2 regions of the Acidovorax sp. SRI_002 genome follow, and region 2 is predicted to be linked to the other one. Evidence: predicted binding sites of a transcription regulator. Region 2 holds the regulator's gene; the other holds the start of a gene.
What was found. Region 2 encodes HrcA, which represses chaperone genes, less so after heat shock. Its sites were predicted from a motif close to TTAGCACTCNNNNNNNNNGAGTGCTAA; they were not measured.
Positions count from the first base shown of each region.

Region 1: a site for HrcA is predicted at 1,961-1,987, ahead of AC2YJX_RS25805 (co-chaperone GroES). Genes of this name have one in related genera too.

Region 1 is NZ_JBYCZW010000012.1:27,232-31,965, reverse strand. It holds gene groL (chaperonin GroEL) at 1-1,488, opposite strand, end outside; gene AC2YJX_RS25805 (co-chaperone GroES) at 1,583-1,873, opposite strand; gene AC2YJX_RS25800 (SDR family oxidoreductase) at 2,341-3,081, opposite strand; gene AC2YJX_RS25795 (SDR family NAD(P)-dependent oxidoreductase) at 3,122-4,027, opposite strand; gene AC2YJX_RS25790 (NADP-dependent oxidoreductase) at 4,043-4,734, opposite strand, start outside.
Region 2 is NZ_JBYCZW010000002.1:489,905-494,638, forward strand. It holds gene recN (DNA repair protein RecN) at 1-1,639, opposite strand, end outside; gene AC2YJX_RS07220 (NAD kinase) at 1,642-2,538, opposite strand; gene hrcA (heat-inducible transcriptional repressor HrcA) at 2,567-3,571, shown strand; tRNA gene AC2YJX_RS07230 (tRNA-Ile) at 3,623-3,699, shown strand; tRNA gene AC2YJX_RS07235 (tRNA-Arg) at 3,908-3,984, shown strand; gene greB (transcription elongation factor GreB) at 4,063-4,629, shown strand; gene AC2YJX_RS07245 (RelA/SpoT family protein) at 4,701-4,734, opposite strand, start outside.

The DNA.
Region 1 (4,734 bases), on a different contig from region 2:
GTCCAGAATGCCCAGTTCGAGCATGTCGCCGTAGGTGTCGTTCGAGGCGTTGAAGCCGTAGTTGCCCTTGCCGGCCAACACAGCGTTCACCACGACGGAGGCTTCGCCACCAGCGTTGTTCACGATTTCGCGCAGAGGCGCTTCGATGGCCTTGAGCACCAGCTTGATACCGGCTTCCTGGTCAGCGTTGTCGCCCTTGACCGAGTCGCCCACAGCTTGCTTGGCACGCAGCAGAGCCACGCCGCCGCCAGCCACGACGCCTTCTTCCACAGCTGCACGGGTAGCGTGCAGTGCGTCTTCCACGCGGGCCTTCTTTTCCTTCATTTCGACTTCGGTGGCAGCGCCAACCTTGATCACGGCCACGCCGCCAGCCAGCTTGGCCACGCGCTCTTGCAGCTTTTCGCGGTCGTAGTCGGACGTGGCTTCTTCGATCTGCACGCGCACTTGCTTGACGCGGGCTTCGATGTCAGCTGCAGCGCCAGCGCCGTCGATGATGATGGTGTTTTCCTTGCCCACTTCGATGCGCTTGGCTTGGCCCAGGTCGGCCAGCGTCACCTTTTCGAGCGTCAGGCCCACTTCTTCAGCGATGACCTTGCCGCCCGTCAGGATGGCGATGTCTTCCAGCATGGCCTTGCGACGGTCGCCAAAGCCTGGAGCCTTCACAGCCACAACCTTCAGGATGCCGCGAATCGTGTTGACCACCAGCGTAGCCAGGGCTTCGCCTTCGACTTCTTCGGCAATGATCAGCAGGGGACGGCCAGCCTTGGCAACTTGCTCCAGCGTAGGCAGCAGGTCGCGGATGTTGCTGATCTTCTTGTCGAACAGCAGCACGAAGGGGTTGTCCAGAATCGCGGATTGCTTTTCGGGGTTGTTGATGAAGTAGGGCGACAGGTAGCCGCGGTCAAACTGCATGCCTTCCACGACGTCCAGTTCGCTGTCCAGCGACTTGCCGTCTTCCACGGTGATCACGCCTTCCTTGCCAACCTTGTCCATGGCGTCAGCGATCAGCTTGCCGATGGTTTCGTCGGAGTTGGCGGAGATCGAACCCACTTGGGCGATTTCCTTGGAGGTGGTGGTGGGCTTGGAAGCCTTCTTCAGCTCGGCAACCAGGGCCGTCACAGCCTTGTCGATACCGCGCTTCAGGTCCATCGGGTTGATGCCAGCGGCCACGTACTTGAAGCCTTCGCGAACGATGGCTTGTGCCAGCACCGTAGCGGTGGTGGTGCCGTCACCAGCGTTGTCGCTGGTCTTGGAGGCCACTTCCTTCACGAGCTGGGCGCCCATGTTCTGCAGCTTGTCCTTGAGTTCGATTTCCTTGGCCACGGACACACCGTCCTTGGTCACGGTAGGGGCGCCGAACGAGCGCTCCAGCACCACATTGCGACCCTTGGGGCCCAGAGTCACCTTGACCGCGTTGGCCAGGATGTTCACGCCTTCAACCATGCGTGCGCGGGCTTCGCCGCCGAAAACTACGTCTTTTGCTGCCATTTTGGAGCTCCTGAAAATTGGGTTCAAATTGGCCGCTAGCGCTTATACAGTAAGCAGTAGCAGCTATGAAAAGATGAGCGGATCAGCGGGAGAATTACTTCTCGACCACTGCGAACAGATCGTCTTCCTTCATGACCAGCAGCTCATCGCCGTTGACCTTGACGGTCTGGCCCGAGTACTTGCCGAACAGAACGCGGTCACCGACCTTCACGTTCAGGGCGATCACGTCGCCCTTGTCGTTCTTCTTGCCGGGGCCGACGGCCAGCACTTCACCTTGATCGGGCTTTTCAGCGGCGTTGTCAGGGATCACGATGCCGGAGGCGGTCGTGGTTTCGCTTTCGATACGCTTGACGATCACGCGATCGTGCAGAGGGCGAAGGTTCATTGCAATGCTCCTGTTTTCAGTAAAAAGCTGACGTACTCAGCGCCTGGAGGCCCAGGCGCTACCAAACTTCCGGCAGCCAAGGCGGTGTTAGCACTCGTCTGCGGTGAGTGCTAATGATACGGGCATTTGTGACGGTTTCAAGATGCCCTACAGATTTCGGAACCTGGTGGGCGGTGCGGTGGCTGCTGCGGAACGCCACTCTACTTTCGTTTTTCCGCCACTTAACTTTAGATTTGACGACCCGCTGGCGCGCAGGGACTGGGCACGTGATCTGTTTACCACCCTCTGAGCCGCAAAGAATCAGAATTGAAAAAATAGAAGTAAGTGCAAACTATCGGCTGCATTCGACAGTGACTTGGTTGCTACTACGTCAGCCTAAGGCTGATTGCTGTCGTTGATCAGCTGTCATTGGACATACGCAATCGGTCCAAAGCAGACATTAGTGAAGTGGGCGAACGGGCGCGGCTTTAGGCGAATCCGCCGTTTACCCGCAGCACCTGCCCATGCACCCAGCCGCCGTCAGGGCCCAAAAGGAACGAGACGGCGCCTGCGATGTCTGTGGGTTCACCCAGCCGCTCCAGCGGCGCCATTTTGGACAGCATCGCCACCTGCTCTTCGGTCTTGCCCTTAAAAAACAACTCGGTGGCGACCGGTCCAGGTGCCACGGCATTGACGGTAATGCCGCGCCCGCGCAGCTCGTTGGCCAGCACATGGACCAAGCCTTCCACGGCAGCCTTCGACGCGATGTATGGACCATAGCCGGGCGAGGCCTTGGCAATGACGCTGCTTGAGAGCGCCACGATGCGTCCGCCTTCGGCCAGCGTTTCCGCAGCCTTCGCCAGCACCAGGAAGGTGCCGCGGGCGTTGACCGCCATCATGGAGTCGAAATCCGCGACGTTTTCCATTCGCACCGTTGCCATACCCATGACGCCGGCACTGCAGACCACCGCATCCAGCCGGCCGAAGGCCGATTGAGCGGTTGAGAACAGGCGTTCGACATCGTCCTGCGCGGACACGTCGGCCTGAATGGCGAGGGCACGACCACCGCCGTTTACGATGGCGGTTACCACTTCCTGTGCCTTTGCCGGGTCGTGCGCATAGCCGACAGCCACGGCATGGCCGTCTTGCGCCAGCCGCAAGGCGATGTCACGGCCGATGCCGCGTGACGCACCGGTCACGATGGCGGCGCGGGTGGAGGGTGGGCTCATGGAGAACTTCTTGTAAATTTGGTTGGTTTAGGAGTGGTGCCTAGGCGCATGGCAGGACCATATCTCCCAGGCCGAGTCGCTGCAGAAATGCGCTTTGCTTCTCGTGGTAAACGCGATCGATGGCCTCCGTGCCCTTTTGCTGCCCATCCACAGTGACGCGATACGGTCGGCTGCCGCGCGGATGGGCCAGTGCATGCACGGCCGCCCTGCCGACGGCCGATACATCCAGTGCACCGCCGAGTTTTGCGTCGATAGCGTCTAGCTTGCCGCCGAGCGTTTGCAGACGTTCAGCCAAGGGGCCGTATTGCCGGACGATGGCAGGATAGGCTGGACTATGAGCATCTGCGAAATGCTCCGTGCCCTGCGTGAACGCGCCCGGAACCAGCATGATGCTCTCGATACCCATGGGCCGGACCTCCATCGCCATGGCTTCGGCCAAAGCATCACCGGCAGCCTTGCTGGCCACGTAAGGGCCAATACAGGGCTCGTGCAGGCGCGAGGTGGTGCTGCCGACATACATCAGTACACCACGGCCCTGGCGCCGCATCACCGGCAATACCGCGCGGTTGACCCGCAGCCAGGACAGAGCGTTGGTGTCGATGATGCGGGCCACCTGCTCCACCGAGAAAGCTTCGGTAACGCCGGTCATCAGCATGCCGGCGTTGTTGACCACCACGTCGAGCCGACCGTGTTCGGCCTCGATGGCGTCCACTGCGGCGCGACACGCTGTCTCCGACAGCACGTCGAGTTCGAGTACCTGCAGGCGTAGCCCCTCCGTCTCGGCCAACTGGCGCAGAGCCAGGCTGCGCCCGGCGTTGCGGCCTTCAGGTTCCCGCATGCTCGCGACCACCTTGTGTCCAGCGCGCGCCAGTGCCAGGGCAATGGCACGTCCGATGCCGGAGCCAGCGCCGGTGACCAAAACCACTTCCGGATTCTTGGTTGTCATGGTTGACCTCCTTGTTCAGCCGGGGGTGCGAATCAGCACTTTGCCCCGTGCGTGGCCGGTGGCCTGCTTTTCAAGCGCCGCGCGGGCTTCGGCCAGCGGGTAGACGGAGTCAATGATGATCTGCAGTTGACCGGCCTGGAAGTGCGCCACGGCCAGTGCGAGGGTCGGTGCCGCGCTGACGAAAAACACCGAGCGTCCGATCTTCCCGTCGCGGTCCTGGATGCCGAACTCCACTAGGCTGGCGATGCGGCCACCCGCACGCAAAACCGCCCAAGACTTTTCCAGGGTCTCGCCACCCAGCGGGTCCAGCACAAGGTCTATGTCCCGTAGGGCGCTGAAGTCTTGCGTGCGGTAGTCGATGACCTCGTGGGCGCCCAGGCTCTTGACCAGCTCCACATTGCGCTCCGAGGCCGTGGCGATGACATGGGCGCCGGCTTGGCGAGCTAGTTGCACTGCCATGTTGCCGACGCCGCCGGCCGCCGCGTGTACCAGCACTCGTTCGCCGGCGGCCAGTTCTCCGACAGCGAACAGCGCCTGGTGGGCGGTGCCGAAGGTGGTAGGCAGGGATGCGGCCTGCTCAAAGGACATGTCAGCCGGGATGGGACAAACCTCGGTGGCCGCGATCATCAATTCGGAGGCGAAGGCGCCGCCGACGACCGGGGACGTGCGGCCGTAGACGCGCTCGCCCACTTGCAGGTGCTGCACTT
Region 2 (4,734 bases):
GATCCAGCATCTCGCTCGCGTGGGCGAGCGTAGTCTGGGTGGATCGTTCGCCGCCCAGCATGCGGGCAATTTCTGCCACACGGTTCTCGCCCTGTACCGTCGATACGGCGCTGGTGGTGCCATTCGGGCTCTTGCGTTTGGCCACCTTGAGGTGGTGGTGTGCGCAAGCCGCCACCTGCGGCAGGTGGGTGACCGCGAGCACCTGACGGTCGCTGCCAAGCTGCTGCATCAGCCGCCCCACTGTTTCAGCCACCGCCCCCCCTACGCCAGAGTCCACTTCATCAAAGATGAGCGTGGGGGCCATACCCAATTCACTGGTTGTTACAGCGATGGCCAGCGAAATGCGGGAGAGTTCGCCGCCCGATGCGACTTTGCCGATGGGTTTGGGTGTCATCCCGGGATGGCCCGCGACGAGGAATACCACGTCATCGATACCGTGGTGCGAGGGCTCTGAGGCCTTGGTCATGGAAACCTCGAATTTACCTCCCTCCATGCCCAGGCCCTGCATGGCTTGGGTAATGGCGTGAGACAGTTTCGGGGCGGCTTTGGCGCGACCCAGAGACAGCACGCGTGCCGACGCGTGGTAGGCCTTGGCACTGGCGACCTCGGCGGTCTCCAGTCGTTCCAGATCTGTCGCTGCGTCCAGCCGGCGCATCTCCTCCTTCCAGCTCTGGTGTAGAGCCGGCAGCTCTGCTGGCGTGCGCTTGTAACGGCGTGCCAAGGTCATCCAGAGCGAAATGCGGGTGTCGAGTTCGGCCAGACGCTGTGGATCTATTTCCACGTGCCTCAGATACAGCTGCAGCGAGTGGAGCACGTCGCTGGCTTGTGCGAGGCTGGAAGAAAGGATGTCTGCGAGCGGTGCGAACTCGGGCTCAATATGCTCGTGGCTTTGGAGAAGATCGTGCGCGCGTGCAAGCCCAGTCAGTGCACCAGCATCTTCATCTTGGAGGGCTTGGATGGCGCCCTCTGCCCCTTCCAGCAGCGCCTGCGCATGTGAGAGGCGTTTATGTTGTGCGTCGAGTTCTTCCCATTCGCCATCAATGGGTGCGAGCTTGTCCACCTCGTTGATCTGCCATTGCAGACGCTCACTTTCCTGCTGCAAATTAGCCTGGGCTAGGCGTGCTTGCTCCAGGGCTTTTTGATTCTTTCGCCATTGGGCCCAGAGCGCTGCGGTTTCTGCTGTGTGCACCCCTGCAAATGCGTCCAGCAGGCCGCGTACCGAGTCGGGTCTTGTAAGGCTTTGCCAAGCATGCTGCCCGTGGATGTCTAGCAGGCTGTCTCCCAAAGTCCGCAGCTGGGCAGCAGTGGCTGGGGTGCCATTGATCCAAGCCCTGCTTTTGCCCTGAGAGTCCACGGTCCGACGCAAAAGCAACAGCTCATCAATGTCAAAACCCGCGTCCTCGAGCCATGGCTGGAGATGGGGTGGGCAATCGAACTCAGCGCAAAGATCCGCTTTGTCAGCGCCTTCGCGAACCACACCTGCATCGGAGCGTGCGCCCAAAACGAGTTGCAGTGCATCAATCAGGATGGATTTCCCAGCGCCTGTTTCTCCCGTCAGCACGGTGAAACCGGAACTTAGGTCAAGTTCAAGCGCTTGAACGATCACAAAATCGCGCAGGGTAATCCGCCGGAGCGCCATGGTCAGGAGCCCCCTTCGTTCCAGCGCAATTTTTTGCGCAGGGTGGCAAAGTAGTTCCAGCCTTGAGGATGGAGAAACCGCACGCAGTGCTCTGACCTTTTCACCAGAATGCGGTCACCATGTAGCAGTGAGGCCAGTGACTGCATGTCAAAGTTGGCACTGACATCCCGACCACTCACAACCTCAACCGCCACCTCGGTGGCATCCGACAGAACAATCGGTCGGTTGGAGAGCGTATGAGGGGCGATGGGCACCAGCACCCATCCAGGAATGGAGGGATGAAGCATGGGGCCACCGGCTGACAGCGAATACGCCGTTGACCCTGTGGGTGAGGCGATGATGAGCCCGTCTGCGCGTTGGTTCGCCACAAATCGGCCGCCGACCTCGACCCGCAATTCCACCATGCCTGAAGTCGCGCCTCGGTTCACAACGACATCGTTCATCGCGAGGGCTTCGAAGACGACGCGCTCGTCGCGCACGACCGTTGCGTGCATCAGCGGTCGCAAGTCTTCCTCGTATTCGCCCTGGAGCATGGGGGGCAGAGTGGCCTGATAGGTATCGAAAGGAATGTCGGTGATGAAGCCAAGCCGTCCCTGGTTGATGCCGATCAGGGGTGTCCCAAACCGGGCGAGCCGCCGACCTATGCCCAGCATGGTGCCGTCACCCCCGACCACCAGGCCCAGATCGCATCGACTGCCTATCTCGTCTACATTCAGGACTGGATAGTGTGTGAGCCCGGTGTTGCTTGCGGTCTCAGCTTCCAGCATCACTTCGCAACCCTGGCGTTCAAGAAAATGGGCGATGTCTTCCAGGGCCTGGCGGGAGCTTTCACCGATGGAGCCCGCCGAAGAAGCTTGGTACTTGCCTATCAGTGCGACATGGCGGAAATTGGACGTCATCGCGAAATTACATCATTAAAATCATTCCATGCTCGATGACCGTGCCAAGTTGTTGCTCAAAGCGCTGGTCGAGCGCTACATCGCCGATGGGCAGCCCGTCGGATCCCGCACGTTGTCGCGCGCGTCTGGGCTGGATTTATCTCCAGCCACTATCCGTAACGTCATGGCGGATCTGGAGGAGTTAGGGCTGATCGCGAGTCCCCACACCTCAGCCGGTCGCATTCCTACTGCACGAGGTTATCGGCTGTTTGTGGACACCATGCTGACAGTGCAGCGGGACCCTCTAACCCCTCCCCAGCTTGCGCCCGAACAGCCGCAAAAGGTGATCGCCAACGCTGCCCAGTTGCTATCCAATCTTTCGCAGTTCGTCGGTGTCGTTATGGCACCACGCAGAACATCGGTGTTCCGCCATATCGAGTTCTTGAGGCTGTCCGAGCGAAGATTTTTGGTCATCATCGTTTCGCCCGAGGGCGACGTTCAAAATCGCGTCATCTTCACGGACGTGGACTACTCCCAGTCGCAACTCATCGAGGCTTCCAACTTTCTGAACGCGCATTACGCGGGGCTTGCGATGGAGCAAGTGCGTGAGCGCCTGAAATCTGAGGTGGATGTGCTGCGCGGCGAGATCGCTTCGCTCATGCAGGCTGCGGTGAATGTGGGGTCTGAGGCTTTGTCCCAAGCGCAAGACGAGGTCGTGATTTCTGGTGAGCGCAACCTGCTGGCGGTCAGTGATTTCTCCAGCGACATGGGCAACTTGCGACGTGCCTTCGATCTGTTCGAACAGAAAACCCAGATTCTGCGGTTGCTGGATATCTCCAGCCAGGCCGAGGGAGTACGCATCTACATTGGCGGTGAAAGCCATGTCGTGCCTTTTGAAGAGCTGTCCATCGTCAGTGCTCCGTATGAGGTGGACGGCAAAGTGGTCGGGACGCTAGGCGTGATCGGCCCCACGCGCATGCCGTACGACCGGATGATTCAGATCGTGGACATCACATCAAAGCTGGTGTCCAACGCACTCAGCCATCGCAAGTAAAGCCCCTACAATACGGCGCTTGCCCCGTTGTATAGCGCTGGAGCATGGCTTGGGGCGTTAGCTCAGTTGGTTAGAGCAGAGGACTCATAATCCTTTGGTCGTTGGTTCAAGTCCAACACGCCCTACCACCCATTCATTCGAATGGGCGATCATCACGATCACGGCCAGTTTTCTTGTCGCAATGTGCGCCTTTCTTCTTTTGGAGTCGCTGGAGTGCATTACAATTGCGGCTTGCGTTGAGTTGAGCTTTTGCTGGTCAGGCCCATGCGGCATGGTTACAGTGAAAAAAGTTGATTTCAAGGGTTGCCAAGAAATCATGCTATAATTCGAAGCTTAGCGGCTGTAGCTCAGCTGGATAGAGTACTTGGCTACGAACCAAGGGGTCGTGGGTTCGATTCCTGCCAGCCGCACCAATGTTTAAAGCCTGCAATCGCAAGATTGCAGGCTTTTTCATTTGTCAAAGCGTTTCTCGCTGACGGGGGAGATCTTCCATGAGCAAGGCCTTTACCAAAGAAACCGATGCTTCCGATGAGGATGAATTGGTGTTGCCTGCGTTGCCTGCGGGCGGCAAGAACTACATCACTCCGGCAGGATACGCGCGCCTGCGTGATGAGTTGCTGGACCTGATTGACAACGAGCGGCCCAAAGTGGTCGAAGCCGTGCACTGGGCTGCCAGCAACGGAGATCGGTCTGAAAATGGCGACTATCTCTACGGCAAGAAACGTTTGCGAGAGATTGATCGGCGCATCCGCTTTCTCACCAAGCGGCTCGAGATTGCCGAAGTGGTGGATCCCAGCCTGCATGCGGGCAGCAATCAGGTGTTTTTCGGCTCCACAGTCACGTACATCGATGACGAAGGTATAAAGCGCACGATCACCATCATGGGCATCGATGAGGCAGACAGCCGGGAATCGCAGGTGAGCTGGATCTCGCCGGTGGCGCGTGCGCTCTTGAAGGCCCATGTGGGTGACGAGGTGCTGCTGCCTACGCCAGGAGGCGTGCGAAGCCTTGAAGTGGTGGCAGTGCAGTATCCGCAGCGCGCCGCGCATGCGGACTGAGCGGGGTCCGCAGCGCCGCTTTGCGCCAAGCCCAGCATGGGTTGATGGCGCCGCTCAGCGCTGTGAAGTGCTTACGTGGCCTGCGGGGTGATGCGTGCAGCGCGA